Regions from separate parts of the Micromonospora sp. NPDC048835 genome, predicted to be linked through region 1. Evidence: riboswitches for the same ligand, from Rfam matches in the RefSeq annotation. Region 1 holds a riboswitch; the other holds the start of a gene.
The links. Region 1 has a riboswitch for cyclic di-AMP ahead of AB0C15_RS25495 (hypothetical protein). Riboswitches for the same ligand answer to the same signal wherever they lie in the genome.

Region 1 (7,532 bases):
CTGCGCGGCCCGTTCGGTCACGCCGACCTCGGCCGCGACGTCGCGCAGCCGGGCGGTCGGGTCGCGGGCGATGGCCAGCAGGACGTGCCCGTGGTTGGTGAGGAACGTCCAGTTCCGCCCGTTGGTGTCGCCCGTCACCGTGTTCGCCATCGTGTCGACCGCCTTCCGGATGTCCGCCTGCCCTCGCGGAAGTGTGGTCCGCCCCGCCCCGGCACGGTCGGCCAGGGGGCGGCCGGAGTCAACGTATGAAATCTAAATCACGCATACCTTGACGCATCTTACGGTGCGTGTGACGGTGGAGCACGAGCCAGCGCCCGCCGCCCGGCCGACGGAAAGCCGGTTTGAGCAGGTCAAATGCGTGGAGACGAGGTGCGGGATGAGTCAAACTGGAAGCTCCGGCGGTCAGCCGGGTTCGCAGCGGACCACCGACCGGGAGTCCGCGCCAGGCGAGCCGACGCGGGCGTACGCCGAGTTGGTCGCCGGCAACCGGCGCTTCGTCGACGGCGCCCCCCGCCACCCCAACCAGGATGCCGGTCACCGGGCAGCCGTGGCCGACGGGCAACACCCGTTCGCGGTGATCGTCGGCTGCTCCGACTCCCGGTTGGCCGCCGAGATCATCTTTGACCGTGGGCTTGGCGACCTGTTCGTGGTGCGCACCGCCGGGCACACCGCCGGCCCCGAGGTGCTCGGCAGCGTCGAGTACGCGGTGACCGTGCTCGGCACTCCGCTGGTGGTCGTGCTGGGCCACGACTCGTGCGGCGCGGTGCAGGCCGCCCGGGAGTCCGCGGCGACCGGTACCGCACCGAGTGGCCACCTGCGCGCGGTGGTCGACGCCGTGCTGCCCAGCCTGCGCCGGGCCGAGGCCCAGGGCGTGACCGACATCGACGGGATCGTCGACGTCCACATCGCACAGACCGTCGAGACGCTCATCGAGCAGTCCCCGGTGCTTGCCGACCAGGTGGCGCGAGGGCGGTGCGCAGTGGTGGGAATGTCCTACCGGCTGGCCGCCGGAGCGGTGCGACCGGTGGCCGCCGTGCCGGCCGGCTTCGCGAGCGTGGACGCCCCGGGCGGATCGCCGGAGTCGACCGACCCGGCCGCTGCTGCCGCCGTCTGACGCGTCGAGGGCCGCTCCGCATCGTGCGGAACGGCCCTCGGACGGGGTTCGTGCGGATCAGAGCAGCGACATGTGTACGTGGTCGGTGTGGTTCGACGGCCCGCTGTACGAACTCCAACCGGTGGCCGGGAACCAGATCTGTCGGTTCCAGATCACGTAGTAGATGCCGAGCCGGTCGGCGTTACGGATGAGGAACGCGGCGACGTTGTTGCCGTACGTCCGGGTGTCGTTGTTGTGCCACGGGGAGAATCCGCTCTTCTGGAGCGACCAGTCGCAGGCGCGGCCCTTCGGGTGCTCCCATGGCCCGCCGGGCCGGTAGCAGCCGACGAACCGCTTGAAGCCGGCGGCCCTGACCTCCTTGTACGCGTGCAACGTGCGCGGCGTGATGCAGCCGGAGGTGGTCGGGTCCTTCTCGCTGCACGACTGTGGCTTCCAGTCGCCGTCGGCGGTGCGACCCGGGCCGATCTTCGCGATCTTGGAGGTGGCGTCCACCAGACCGCCGGTGAAGCCCTTCCCGCCGACGAGGGCGAGCGCCTTGTCGGCCTCGCTCTTTCGCTTCGCCATCAGGGCGGTCTGCTTCTGCTGCTCGCGGACCTCGGTGTCGAGGGCCAGCTTGGCCTGCTCGGCGCGGGCCTTCACCTCGTTGACCTCGGAGAGCTTCTTCTCGTTGACCATGTTCATCTCGTCGAGCATCCCGGCGCGCCGGACGAACGAGTCGGGCGCTTCGCTCTCCAGCAGCATCGCGACCGCGCCGATCCGGCCGGTCCGGTACGCCTGAGCGGCGATCTGCCCGACCTGCGGGGCCAGCGCGTCCAGGTCGGCCCTGGCCCGGTTGACCTCGGCGGCCAACTCACCCTGCCGCTTCTTGGACTTGTCCAGCTTGGACTTGGCGGCGGAGTAGTCGCGGTTGGCCTGCTCGATGACGTCGTTGAGCAGCTTGGGCTCGCTGTCCTCCTCGTGCCCGGACGGCGTGGGGTTCGCCGGGGCGGCGTGCGCCGGGAACGGCCCGGCGAACACGGTGAGTGCGGCGATCACGGCCACCACGGGTGTCATCCAGCGGCGTAGGGGTGCCGTCACAATGTTCCCTTCCGTCGACCGCCGACCGGGTTAGCTGACGGGTTCGGGGCGGAAGTGGCCCCTACCGCTGGCGCGGATTCACCCCAGGTGCCTGGGTCCCCGGCTCGCCGGTTGGCGATTGGGCGGTGGCACCGCAGGCGCCGCTTCGCGCCTTCATCGGTAACCGGCAGCGAGGTTACCCGAGAGTCGACCGGGTGAGCTACGCCTGGATGCCGACCAAAAGCGTCATTTCGCCATAGCGTTGAGTGACCAGTGACGCGGTTCTCAGGGTGGATGCCCGATCTGGTCACGCTGAGGAGTGTCACCATGCCGTATCCGTGCTCCTGTTCGACTCCGGCCACCTGTCGGTGGCCTGGGATGGGGGTGCGGTCCGCAGTTGGTCCGGCTCCTCGGAGCCGGCCGTTCGCGGTGAGCTGAGTGCGGCAAGTGCCTCGGTGCGGTCCCGCTGGGGTCGCGAGGCGGCAGCGTCGGTGGACGGCGTGGCGTCGGTGGACGGCGTGGCGTCGGCGCGTCCGGCGGCGGTCACCACTGCGGCCAGCCCGGTGGTCAGCGGCACGGCGGCGATCAGACCGAGGGTGGCGACCGCGCTGCGGACGATCTCCTGTGCCAGGAACTCACTGGTGAGGATCTGCCCGATCGGCCGCGAGTCGGCGGTGAGCAGGAGCAGCAGGGGCAGCGACGCGCCCGCGTACGCCAGCACGATGGTGTTGACGGTGGAGGCGATGTGGGCTCGACCGACCCGGGTGGCCGCCCGGTAGAGCTGCAGTCGGGACAGCCCGGGATTCGCGTTCGCCAGCTCGGTGACGGTGGCGGCCTGGGTGACCGTCACGTCGTCGAGCACACCGAGCGACCCGATGATGATCCCGGCGAGCAGCAGACCGTGCAGGTCCACGTCGCCCTGGAACATCGACAGGGTGGTGGCGTCCTCGCTGCCGAAGCCGGTGAGGTGGGTCGCGGCCGTGGCGATGGTGGCGAGGACGCCGGTCAGCACCAGACTGCCCAGCGTGCCGAGCACCGCGACCGACGTCTGTGCGGAGACCCCGTGCGTCAGGTAGAGCACCACGAACATGATCAGGGCCGCGCCGACCACCGCCACCAGCAGTGGTGATCTGCCGGCGCCGATGCCCGGCAGCACGAAGGTGAGCAGGATGGCGAAGCTGGCGGCCAGCCCGGCGAGCGCGGCGAGACCTCGCCACCGACCGAACGCGACGATCGCGGCCGCGAAGACCACCGCCAGCCACACCATCGGGGTACCGCGTTGGTGCTCGGCGATGTTCCAGTTGCTCGTGGTGGGGTCGACCGGGTCGGCCAGCTCGACCAGGATGACCTCGTCGCCGACCTCGACCCGGGGTGCTCCCGGCCCGTCGGGCACCGGCGTCCGCACCTGTTGCCCGGCGGCCGGCCCGTCGTCCACCCGGACGTCGACCGTGCCGCACCGCCCCTCGCCGACCCGCGGGGTGCCCTCGGGCACCGACGGCGCCGGCGGGCACGGCTCGCTCACCACCCGGGTGACCGTGCCGGGGTAGCGCGGCACGTCCGCGTCACCACCGCTCCGCGGTGACTCACCGCGCGGCCAGAGCAGCGCCGCGGCGAGCACGGTGGCGACGAAGAGAGGCACCACGGTCACGACGAGGATCCGTCGCACCCTCGGTGGGGCGGACGGAGCGGAGTGTGTGTGGTTGGCGGCCAAGGTGGGACTCCCAACGATCCGGTGCGGGGTACGGGTCAGCGGGCCGGGCGGTTCACCGTTTCGGTGGAAACGCGGCGGACGGCGGGGCGGATCGCTGCCTGACGACCGCGTGATCACGGACGGTCAGAGCTTGGCCGGGTCGGCCGGGGGCGACGCCACGGCGGAGCGGCGCTGGTGCCCGGCTGCGCAGCGGCATACGGAGGGCCATCGGGGGAGATGCTAGCCAGCCCGGCTGGGGGCCGCAGGTCGTGGAGTGTCGGGTGGCCGATCCGGCCGCGTGGCGGTCGCCGGACCGGCATGTTGGAGCCATGCCCGCTCCGTCACCGCCGGACCCCGGCCACCCGCAACCCACCGGACCCGTGCCACACGACAGGCACGCCGGGCACGACGAGCACGGGCACGACAAGCACGCCGGGCACGATCCGGCGATGTTCCGCCGCCGGTTCTGGGTGTGCCTGGTGTTGACCGTGCCGGTGGTGCTGACCAGTCACCTCGTGGCGGACCGGCTGAACCTGCCCGGGGGCGGCGTCGCCGGTCGGTCCTGGGTGGGCCCGGTGCTCGGCTCGGTGGTGTTCTGGTGGGGCGGTTGGCCGTTCCTGGTCGGTGCGGTCCGGGAGGTGCGGGACCGGGCACCCGGGATGATGCTGCTGGTCGCGATGGCGATCACCGTCGCCTACACCGCGTCCCTGGCGACCAGCGTCGGCGCCTTCGACCTGGACTTCTGGTGGGAGTTGGCCGCGCTCGTCACCATCATGCTGCTCGGGCACTGGCAGGAGATGAAGGCCATCGGGCAGGCCCGGGGGGCCTTGTCGGCGCTTGCCGCGCTGCTGCCGGACGAGGCCGAGCGGGTGACGGCGAACGGGCGGGTCGAGGCGGTGCCGGTGACCGGTCTGCGGGTCGGTGACGTGGTGCTGGTCCGGCCGGGAGGTCGGGTGCCGGCCGACGGTCGGGTCGTCGACGGCGACGCCGAACTGGACGAGTCGATGATCACCGGCGAGTCGCGACCGGTGGCCCGGACGGCGGGCGACCGGGTGGTGGCCGGCACCGTCGCCACCGACTCGGCGATCCGGGTACGCATCGAGGCGCTGGGTGAGCAGACCGCCCTCGCCGGCATCCAGCGGATGGTCGCGCAGGCCCAGGGTTCCGGTGGACGGGCCCAACTGTTGGCCGACCGGTTCGCTGCCGCGCTCTTCTACCTGGCCACCGGCACCGCCGTGCTGACCGTGCTGGTCTGGACCGCGCTCGGTCGGCCGGACGAGGCGGTGGTCCGTGCGGTCACCGTCCTGGTGGTCGCCTGTCCGCACGCGCTGGGTCTCGCCATTCCGCTTGTCGTCGCGCTCTCCACCGCTCTCGCCGCGCGCTCCGGGATCCTGGTCAAGGACCGGTTGGCCCTGGAGCGGATGCGGACCGTCGGCGCGGTGCTCTTCGACAAGACCGGCACGCTGACCCGGGGCGAGCACGGGGTGACCGATGTGGTGACGGAGCCCGGCGTCGAGCGGGGCGAGGTGCTGCGGATCGCGGCGGGCGTCGAGTCGGAGAGCGAGCACCCGTTGGCCCGGGCGATCGTGGCGGCGGCCGGGCCCGCCGGCCCGACTCGGGCCGTCGGCTTCCGGTCGCTGCCGGGTCGGGGAGTGCGGGCGTCCATCGACGGAACGGAGTACGCGGTGGGCGGGCCGGCGCTGCTGCGGGAGTTGGGCCTTCCGCTCCCGGCGCAGGTGCGGGAAGCGACCGGGCGATGGTCGACGCGAGGTGCCGCGGTGCTGTATCTGGTGCGGCTGCCGGAGACCGTGCTCGGCGCGTTCGCGTTGACCGACGAGGTGCGACCGGAGGCCCGGCGTGCCGTTGACGAGCTGCGTGCCGAGGGGGTCCGCACCATCGCCATGATCACTGGTGACGCGCGGCCGGTGGCCGAGGCGGTCGCGGCTGACCTCGGCTTCCGACCCGGTGTCGACGAGGTCTTCGCCGAGGTGCTGCCGGCGGAGAAGGACGACCGGGTGGCCGAACTCCAGCGGCGGGGGTTGGTGGTGGCGATGGTCGGCGACGGGGTGAACGACGCGCCGGCGCTGGCCCGGGCGGATGTGGGCATCGCGATCGGCGCGGGCACCGACGTGGCGATCGAGTCGGCGGCGGTGGTGCTGGCGTCCTCGGACCCGCGCGGGGTGGGGGCCGTGGTCCGGCTGTCCCGGGCGTCGTACCGGAAGATGCGACAGAACCTGGCCTGGGCGGCCGGCTACAACGTGGTGGCACTGCCGCTGGCCGCCGGAGTGCTGGCCTGGGCGGGTGTGGCGTTGAGCCCGGCTCTGGCCGCGGTGCTGATGTCGGCGTCCACGATCGTGGTGGCGCTCAACGCGCAGTTGCTGCGTACGGTCCGTCTCGACCCGGCGTCGGAGTGAGGCCGGTCAGCCGCGCTTCATGAGTCGTCCGACCGCCGCCATCATCTCGGTGGCCATCTCGTCGGCCCGACCCTCGGCGGCGCCCTCGTGCATGCAGTGCCGGGCGTGCCCGTCGAGCAGCCCGAGGGCCACCTTGTCCAGGGCGGCCTGGATCGCGGAGATCTGGGTGAGCACGTCGATGCAGTAGCGGTCGTCGTCGACCATCTTCTCGATGCCCCGGACCTGCCCCTCGACGCGGCGGAGCCGCGCGAGCAGTTGGTCCTTGCTTGCGGTGTATCCGCGGATCGGGGTGGGTGCGGTCATGCCGGCAAGGATAGCGTACCCCCAGGGGGTATGGTACGGTCGCTACCGGATGGGATACCCCCACCCGGTACCCGTAAGGGAGTCGTTCGATGGTCAACACGACGTACCAGGTGCAGGGCATGACCTGTGGGCACTGCGTCAGCGCGGTGAGCGCCGAGGTCGGCGCCATCGAGGGCGTGCGTGACGTCCAGGTCGACCTCGCGGCCGGCCGGGTCACCGTCAGCAGCGAGCAGCCGCTGGACACCGCGGTCGTCCGGGCCGCCGTCGACGAGGCCGGCTACGACCTCGTCGACGCGTGATCGGAGGGCCGGCGTGCGCACGGTGACGAGACTGGCCGGGTTCGCCGTCGGCCTGGTGGCGGTCTTCGGCGCGACCTACGGGATCGGCCGGGTCGTCGACCCCGCCCCGGTCGCCGAGAGCCGGCACGACGACGCCGCCGCCACTCCGACGACCGGCGGGCGGAGCGCAACAGCCGACCGGCTCCCCGGCGGCCTGCTCGTCTCCGAGCGCGGCTACACCCTCGAACCGCTCGACGCCCCGGCCGGCGAGTTCGCCTTCCAGGTCGCCGGCCCGGACGGCCGCCCGGTCACCAGCTACGAGGTGGCTCACGACAAGCAGATGCACCTGATCGTCGCCCGACGGGACCTCTCCGGCTTCCGCCACGTGCACCCCGAGCTGGCCCCGGACGGCACCTGGCGGGTCGACAGCCCGCTCGCCGGCCCCGGGCAGTGGCGGGCGTTCGCCGACTTCACCCCGACCGGGGGCGAGCCGCTGACCCTCGGCGTGGACGTGACCGTCCCCGGCGAGCTGACCGAGCGGCAGTTGCCCGCACCGACGACAAGCGCCACCGTCGACGGCTACACGGTCACCCTGACCGGTGCGCCGCAGCCCGGCCGTACGTCGTCGCTGACCCTTACCGTCAGCCGGGACGGGCAGCCGGTCACCGACCTGGAGC
Region 2 (7,532 bases), on a different contig from region 1:
TGTGGAATCACTGAACTCCCGCCCAGCGGAAGGTTAACGGCGGTCGGCGGGCGTTTCCCGGTCCGGGGATCGCCGGCTGGTGGGGCGGGTGGGACACGTCCGGTTCACCCGGGAGTGACCCGGTAGGGTGCCTCGGTGCGGCTCTGCCGGGCCGCCGCGGGCGTCGCCGTCGTGCCGTCCGACGCCGCGCCGAGGAGGACACGACAGTGCTGGTGACCCTGCCGATCGTCGGGATCCCGGCATGACGAGCGCCGCGGCGGTGTCGGCCGCGCGGTCCGTGCCCGCCCCGCCCCGGCTGCCGTCGTTGACCGGGCTGCGCTGGATCGCCGCGCTGCTGGTCTTCGGCTTCCACGCCGGGACGATGCGGATCATCGCCGAGCCGGACTACAAGGCGGTTGTCGACGCGCTGTTCACCCTCGGCCTCTCCGGGGTGCAGTTCTTCTTCATCCTCAGCGGTTTCGTGCTGGTCTGGTCGGCTCGCCCGGGGGATTCCCGGCGTACCTTCTGGCGGCGGCGGGTCGCCAAGATCTACCCGAACCACCTGGTGCTGTGGGCCGCGACGCTCGTGGTGGCCTGGTGGTTCGCCGACCCGGTCCTCCCGGCCGCCGCGCTGGAGAACCTGCTGCTGTTGCAGGCGTGGGACCCTCGGCCGGGCTGGTTCTACAGCATCAACACGGTCAGCTGGTCGCTCTCCTGCGAGTTCTTCTTCTACCTCTGTCTGCCGCTGGTGCTGCCGCTGCTGCGCCGGGCCCGGCCGAAGCTGCTCTGGGCGCTCGTCGTCGTACTGCCGCTGCTGATCCTCGCGCTCTGGCCGGCGCAGGAGCTGGTGCCGGAGGTGAGCCGGTGGTGGTTCACCCAGGTCTTCCCGCTGACCAGGTCGCTGGAGTTCTGGTTGGGCGCGGTGGCGGCCGAGTTGATGCGTCGAGGTCTCTGGCGCGGTCCCGGTCTGGGCGTGGCCAGCGGGATCTTCGTGGTCATCTGGGTGGCGGCGGCGCAGTGGATCCGTGCCGAGCTGTGGACCACGCTGCTCGCGGTCGCGTACCTCTTGGTGATCACCGCCGCCGCGGACGCGGACGTGCGCGGTCGGCGCTCGCCGTGGCGGTCCCGGCCGTTGGTGTGGCTCGGTGAGGTCTCGTTCGCCTTCTACCTGGTGCACGTGCTGGTGATGACGAGCGTGCTGCGCTGGAGCGGCACCTGGGGGGTCGGCTTCGGAGGTTGGCGTGGCCCGGCCGTGGTGCTCGGTTTCCTGGTGGCGAACCTGGTCCTCGCCGGCCTGCTGCACCGCTTCGTCGAGACCCCGATGATGCGTCGCCTGGCGCCGCGCCGTGCGGCCCGTCCGGCGCCCGTGCCCCGGCAACGTGCAGCCGGCGACGACACCGCGGGCGAAGCCCGGAGCGGGGCCGCCGACGGGGCCGGTCCGGCCGTCGGTCGATCAGCGTACGTCGACCGGCGCTGACAGCGTCCACCCTGGTCAGCGGGGTCGGCGCGGCGTCGTCCGACACGCCCGTGGTCGGTGCGCCCGGGTCGGTGCGACGGTAGCGTGGGTACGTGCTTCCGGTTGCGTTCACCCTGTCCGCTGTGGTGGGTGGCGCGCTGGGCGACGCGGGTGCTGACCAGCCTCGCCGTCGTCGCGGCCCTGGCGCTCGGCGCGGGCCCGGCCACGGCCGCCGGGTCGATGCCCAGCCCGCTGTCGACGTTCGGCGCGGTGCCGGCCGCCGTCGTTGCCGGGCCGCTGGAGGCCTCCTGCCGCCACGCCGAGGCGCCGGGGGTGGCGCGGTCGGCCTCGGCGATACCTCCGGAGGCCACCGAGGAGTCGGTGCCGGCATGGTCGGTCGGCACGCCGGTGGCGCTCCCCGGCGACGAGGGCACCGTGGTGGCCGGGGTGCTGCCGGTGCGCGCGGCCGGGTCCGAGCCGCTGCCCCTGCTCGACCGGGCGAGCGGTCGGGCTCCCCGAGCCCCGCCCGGGCGCTGAGCCACCGGGACGACCGTCCCGTCGCCGCGCCCTGTCGACCCACAAGCCTCCTACCCCGCTGACCCGTGGCCCCGCCGTGGCCCGCCGGTCGGCGCGGGCCCCCATCGCACTGCTCTCTCCCCGAGGTGCCGACCATGGAGACCGCTGTCTTCTACCAGTTCGTGACCGAGGTGCCGCAGGCCGCCGCCATCTGGTCGACGCTGTTCCTGCTGACCCTGGGCCTGCTCACCGTGCTTGCCGCCCGCCCCGAACGGGACCGGCCCGCTGACGATCCGCTCCCGGCCGCGCCCACCGCGCGGGAGGTGGCCGCCGCCGAGGCGGTCGACCGGCGCCGCTACGCCGAGGAGGTGGCCGTTGCCGCGGCCGGCGCGGCCACCACCGCCAGGCGGCGACGGGCCGCCTGGCTGACCGCTCAGGAGGAGTTGGAGCGGGCCTGGACCGGGTACGACGAGGCGGACACCGCCGCGCGTCGCTTCGCCGGCGCCGCGATGCTGCCCACCCCGCAGACGCCGCACACCCCCGCCGAGTACGCCGCCCGGGAGCGCTATCTGCACCGGGCGGCGATGGCTGCCTACTGGCGGGGCGACCTCACCATGGCGCAGCTCGGCGACGTGTTCGGCCACCGGAACGGCTGGGATTCCCGGCGACACCCGGTCGAGCAGGAGGCGCTGATCAGCAGGGTGGTCCGGGACGCGCGGCTGGTCGACTACCAGGCTGCCGCCGGCCGGGAACGGGCCGCCTGGCGGGACGCGGAGTTGGCCGCCGAGTCCGCTCGTGTTCTCGCCGAGGAGGCGTACGCGGCGAAGGCCAGGCTGCACCCGACCCCGGCGCCCGCGCCGCGGTCGGTGGCCCGGGCGTTGCGTCCCGCCCTCGTGGCACGGTGGCGGCCGGCCCGGGTGGGTTGAGCCCGATCCGTGATGTGAGGCCGGTCACGGGTGTGGTGAATCGGACGTCCGGCGCGGTTGGTGGGATTGTTCCGGTGAATGCGGTGCGGTTGTTTGCGCCCTGTCCGGTTGTCGCCCATCGGTGCCGCCGTAACCGGTTGTCCCATCGAGTCACGTCATCGGCAATACGCGCAGAAATTGTTCCGCCAATTGGGGTTTACACAGGTGAACCTGGCTTGGCAGGGTGCGGAGCGGCCAGTAGTGTCGTCACGTCCGATGCGGTAATCGATCGCAGGAAGCGACGCCGCATCGACCCGCTTAATCGTGATCTACGAACCGGGGACCCATCAGTAAGTCCGGGGTGAATCCGCGAGCCACGGCCCGCGGTAGGGCGATCTTCCCGCCCGAATCCGTCAGCTAACCCGGTAGGCGGTGTCGGAAGGAGTCACTCCTCGTGCAGCACCTTTCCACCCCTCGGTTGTTCCCTCGCCTCCACGGCGCGGCGGTGCACCCGCTCATTCGTCACGTGACGGTGAGCTGACCCCCGGGTCATCGCCTTTCCCGCCCGGCCGCGCCGGGCGTTCCCCTGAGCGGTTCACCATCCGCGGACCACGGTCCGCGTGCTGGCGCCTGCCCGGATACCGGTCCGGCCCCGGTGCGCCGCTCTCCCCCTGATCCGTGGAGGACCCCGTGAAGCACACCCTGCAGCGTCAACTCCGCCGTCTCGCCAGCGAGCGCCCGTACCAGATCGTTGCCGCCTCCGCCGCGGCCCTCGCGATCGCCACCACCACCGGCGCCCTGCTCACCACCGCCGACCACGCCCCGGCCAGCCAGCGCACCGCGACCACGGTCGCCGAGATGCGCAGCGACGTCGCCGCCTCCAGCGGCGAGGTTCGGGACGCGTCCCCCTCGGCTAGCGCCGCGCCGACCACGGCCGCCCCGACCACAGATGCCGCGTCGCCGGCCGCCAAGGCCAAGAGCAACCCGGACCTCACCCGTAAGCCGACGCCGCCGAAGCCCCCCGCGACGAAGGTGCTCGACTACGACTACGAGGCGCAGAACACCTACTACAACTGCGGCCCGGCGGCCACCCGGAACGCGCTCAGCGCCGCCGGCATCGACCGCACCCAGGAGGAGCTCGGCGCCGAGCTGGGCACCACCGAGATGGGCACCAACTCGGCCGAGGACACCACCCGCGTGCTCAACGCCGAGGTGAAGGGCTCCCCGTACCGCACCCGGATGTTCCCCGGCGCGCCCAGCCCGGCGCAGATGGACCGGCTCCAGGCAGACGTGGTGAAGGCCATCACCGACGGCCGTGGCGTGGTGGCGAACGTCGTCGGAGACGCCGCCGACACCGACGGCGGCTGGCACTCCTACGGCGGCGGGCACTACATCGCCGTCGTCGGCTACAAGGACAACGGCCGCACCGTGCGGATCGCCGACTCGGCGAACCCGACCGACCCGTCGTACTGGATCACCACGATCGACCTGGCCAACTGGATCACCAGCCGGGGCTACTCCGCCTGACCCGGGCACCCTTACCGCCGCGGGCGCCGTCTCCCACAAGGGGCCGGCGCCCGCGGCGTCTGTCTGCGCGGTCCGTCGTCGGCGGCTCTCGTACCTGGCCGTGAACCGTGGCAGACTGCGGCCGTGGTGGAGAAATCGGGTGGTAGAAGGCCGGTTCTGCTGCTGCTGCACGGCATGGGGGCGACCGGGGACGTGTGGTTGCCCTGGGCGCCGTACCTCGAGCAGCACTGGCCCGGGCGGTGGCTGGCACCGGACCTCGCCGGCCACGGCTGGGCGCCGCCACTGCCCTCGTACTCCTTCGCTGGTCTCGCTGAGCGGATCGGGCAGGCCCTCGCCCCCGACGACCGGTTCGTCGTGCTGGGGCACTCGCTGGGTGGGGTGGTCGGCCTGGCTCTCGCCGCCCGCGACGCCGGGATGCCTGTCGACGCGGCCGTCGGCCTCGGCATCAAGGCACAGTGGTCACCCGACGAGTTGACCCGCGCCGCCGACCTCGCCGCCCGCCCGGTCAGTTGGTTCGCGACCCGCGCCGAGGCGGCACGCCGCTACCTGCGCGTCTCCGGGCTCGTCGGCCTGGTCCCACCGGACCACCCGGTGGTGGACGCGGGGCTGCGTCAGATCGACGGCCGGTGGTGCCTCGCCATGGACCCGAGCGCCTTCGCCGTCGGCGAGCCCGACCTGGCCGCGCTGCTCGCGGCGACCGACGTGCCGGTGGTGCTGGCGCGCGGGGAGAACGACCCGATGGTCACCGACGAACAGCTCAAGGAGTACGGCGTACCCGTCGCCACGCTGCCCGGTCTCGGGCACAACGCGCACGTGGAGGACCCGGCGGCGGTGCTGGCGCTGCTGGATCCGTACCGCTGATCGGCTACGCCGGCGCGGGCGCGGCCTGTGTCTCGGCCGGTGCCAGCTCCCGGCGGGCGGCGCTCAGGAACGCCTCGGCGTACGACTCGGCCGGGAAGTCACCCAGGTAGCGGCGGCGGGTGGCCCAACGGGTCTCGGCCAGCGGGTCGGTGTCCAGCAGCGCGGTCAGCACCCCGTCCACGTTGGACATGTCCCGGCGCAGCACGTAACCGGACCCGGCCAGCGGGAACCGCTGTACGAAGCGGTCGCCCTCGCCGCCCATGTCGGTGACGGCGTACGGCTTGCCGGAGTAGAGGAAGTCCGAGATCACCCCGGAGACGTCGGAGACCAGCGCGTCGGCCGCGTTGACGGACTCGGTCAGGCTCAGCTCCCGAGCCGCCGCCCCGACCACGTGCTGGCGGCCGGTGCGGGCCCGGTCGGCGGCGAGCAGCTCGGTCAGGCGGCCCAGTTGGCGGGCCGACGCCGGGTTCTGCGCGGTGTACGGGTGGGCCCGCAGGATCACCGTGGCGCCGCGCTCCAGCAGCCCCCGCAGCAGCTTCTCGGCCACCGGCAGCGAGCAGTAGTCGGCGTCGGCGTGGTGCCCGGTCCAGGTGGGGGTGTAGAGCACCGTCGGGTGCGCCAGCCCGCGCGCGGGCTCCGGGCGTACCTCGATCGACTCGACCTGGGGGCGACCCACCACCACGAACTTGTCCGCCGGGATCTGCACCCCGGCGCGGGCGTACCTGTCGATCGCCGCCTGCCCGGCCACGAAGATCCGGTCGAAGATCCCCGACACCGGGTTGGCGCTCGGCGCCTTGTCGCTGTCGCCGTGGTGCAACTGCACGTGGGTGAGCTGGGTGAAGCGGACGCAGTGGCTGTTCTTCGCCCCGTGGTTGACGTAGAACGCCACCCGCAGGCTCGGCACCAACGCCTCGTCCATCGCCCGCAGGGTGGGGCAGTAGACCACCGGGGCGTCGGTGGCCGCCGCGATCGGGGCCAGGAACTCCGGTTCGCGCACGACGACCAGGAACGGCCGGCCGATCCGTTCCAGGTACGGCAGCCACATGGTGACCTGGTACTCCGACCCGGGGGGCGCGGAGAAGTAGAGCAGGAACTCCGGCTGGTGCCGGCGCAGCGCGGCGGCCACCGTGCCGCCTCCGGCCCCCGGCCGGAAGCGCCGCCGGGCCAGGTCCAGTGCGACCGCTCCGGCGCCCACCCCGACCAGCAGGCTCGCGGCGAGCGCCACACCTGCAGGCAGAGCGAGCGCGGCGGCGAGCGCCACGACGGCGAGCAACCCGAGCAGAGCGGTGCCGAGCCGGTCGGCGATCAGCGGCGTCCAGGCGCGCACCGGCAGGTTGGCCGACCGGATCTCCAGACCGCCGGCGGTACGCAGCGGCCCCACCAGCAGCACCAGCCCCAGCAGGACCAGCCCGGTGGCGACGAGCGCGAGGTCGAGCCCGTCGTCAAGCCGCCGGGAGTAGCCGACCAGGACCGCGGCGGCGACCAACGTGGTCTCCGCCACGAGGTCGGCGCCCGGTCGGATCCGCTGCTCGGCGGCCGAGGCGGCAAGCGCGGCGACGGCGAGCGCCAGCCCCCAGCCGGTGGCGCCGGTGAGCGCCAGCACGACGAAGGCCAGCACGGCCAACCCGGTGGTCAGGCACCGGGCGGCCAGCTTTCGGACCAGGTCGCCGCGCATGTCGCTCCGTTCGTGGTTCCGCAGCCGTCGGCGTCAGTTCGGGGACGTCGCGCCGGACGGCGTCTCGACCCGGGCCGCTCCGGCCTGGGCCGGCACGGTCGGCGTGGGCCCGTCGCCGGGTGCCCGGCGTACGTCGATCACCTGACCGGTCAGGTCGGAGATCAGCACGTCGAGCGACGACTGGGCGACTGCCTCCGCGGCGAGCAGGGTGTGCTCCGGCTCCTCGCCGAAGGCCCGCGTGCGCATCGGGGTGGCGGTGCGCTCCGGGTTGATGCAGTTGACGCGGACGCCGACGTCGGCCCACTCGTCGGCGAGCGCCTGGGTGAGGTTGACCAGGGCCGCCTTGGTGGCCGAGTAGAGCGCGTAGCGGGCCCGGCCCCGGGTGTAGGAGCTGGAGGTGTAGAGCAGCAACTGGCCCTTGGTCTGTTGCAGGTAGGGCAGCGCCTGGCGGGCGATGGTCACCGGGCCGACGAAGTTGACCTGGAGCACCCGGGCCATGGTCTCCTCGTCCATCTCGGCGAGTTCGCCCCGCTCCAGGACACCGGCGGTGACCACCACGTGGTCGATCCGGCCGGTCGCCTCGAACGCGGTCGTCAGCGCGGCCTCGACGTCC

Region 2: it holds a riboswitch for cyclic di-AMP, as region 1 does, so the genes downstream of both, AB0C15_RS07615 (C39 family peptidase) here and AB0C15_RS25495 (hypothetical protein) in region 1, are expected to answer to the same signal.

What each region holds. Positions count from the first base shown of each region.
Region 1 covers NZ_JBEZGM010000025.1:63,919-71,450, forward strand. Annotated here, with positions in the region: gene AB0C15_RS25485 (MarR family winged helix-turn-helix transcriptional regulator) at 1-150, opposite strand, end outside; gene AB0C15_RS25490 (carbonic anhydrase) at 377-1,114, shown strand; gene AB0C15_RS25495 (hypothetical protein) at 1,172-2,191, opposite strand; cyclic di-AMP (ydaO/yuaA leader) riboswitch at 2,196-2,326, opposite strand; gene AB0C15_RS25500 (YibE/F family protein) at 2,493-3,881, opposite strand; gene AB0C15_RS25505 (copper-translocating P-type ATPase) at 4,190-6,274, shown strand; gene AB0C15_RS25510 (metal-sensitive transcriptional regulator) at 6,281-6,577, opposite strand; gene AB0C15_RS25515 (copper ion binding protein) at 6,667-6,876, shown strand; gene AB0C15_RS25520 (hypothetical protein) at 6,890-7,532, shown strand, end outside.
Region 2 covers NZ_JBEZGM010000004.1:238,138-245,669, reverse strand. Annotated here, with positions in the region: gene AB0C15_RS07630 (acyltransferase) at 242-1,456, shown strand; gene AB0C15_RS07625 (hypothetical protein) at 1,586-1,972, shown strand; gene AB0C15_RS07620 (hypothetical protein) at 2,107-2,877, shown strand; cyclic di-AMP (ydaO/yuaA leader) riboswitch at 3,162-3,303, shown strand; gene AB0C15_RS07615 (C39 family peptidase) at 3,535-4,383, shown strand; gene AB0C15_RS07610 (alpha/beta hydrolase) at 4,507-5,244, shown strand; gene AB0C15_RS07605 (CDP-glycerol glycerophosphotransferase family protein) at 5,249-6,919, opposite strand; gene AB0C15_RS07600 (bifunctional cytidylyltransferase/SDR family oxidoreductase) at 6,953-7,532, opposite strand, start outside.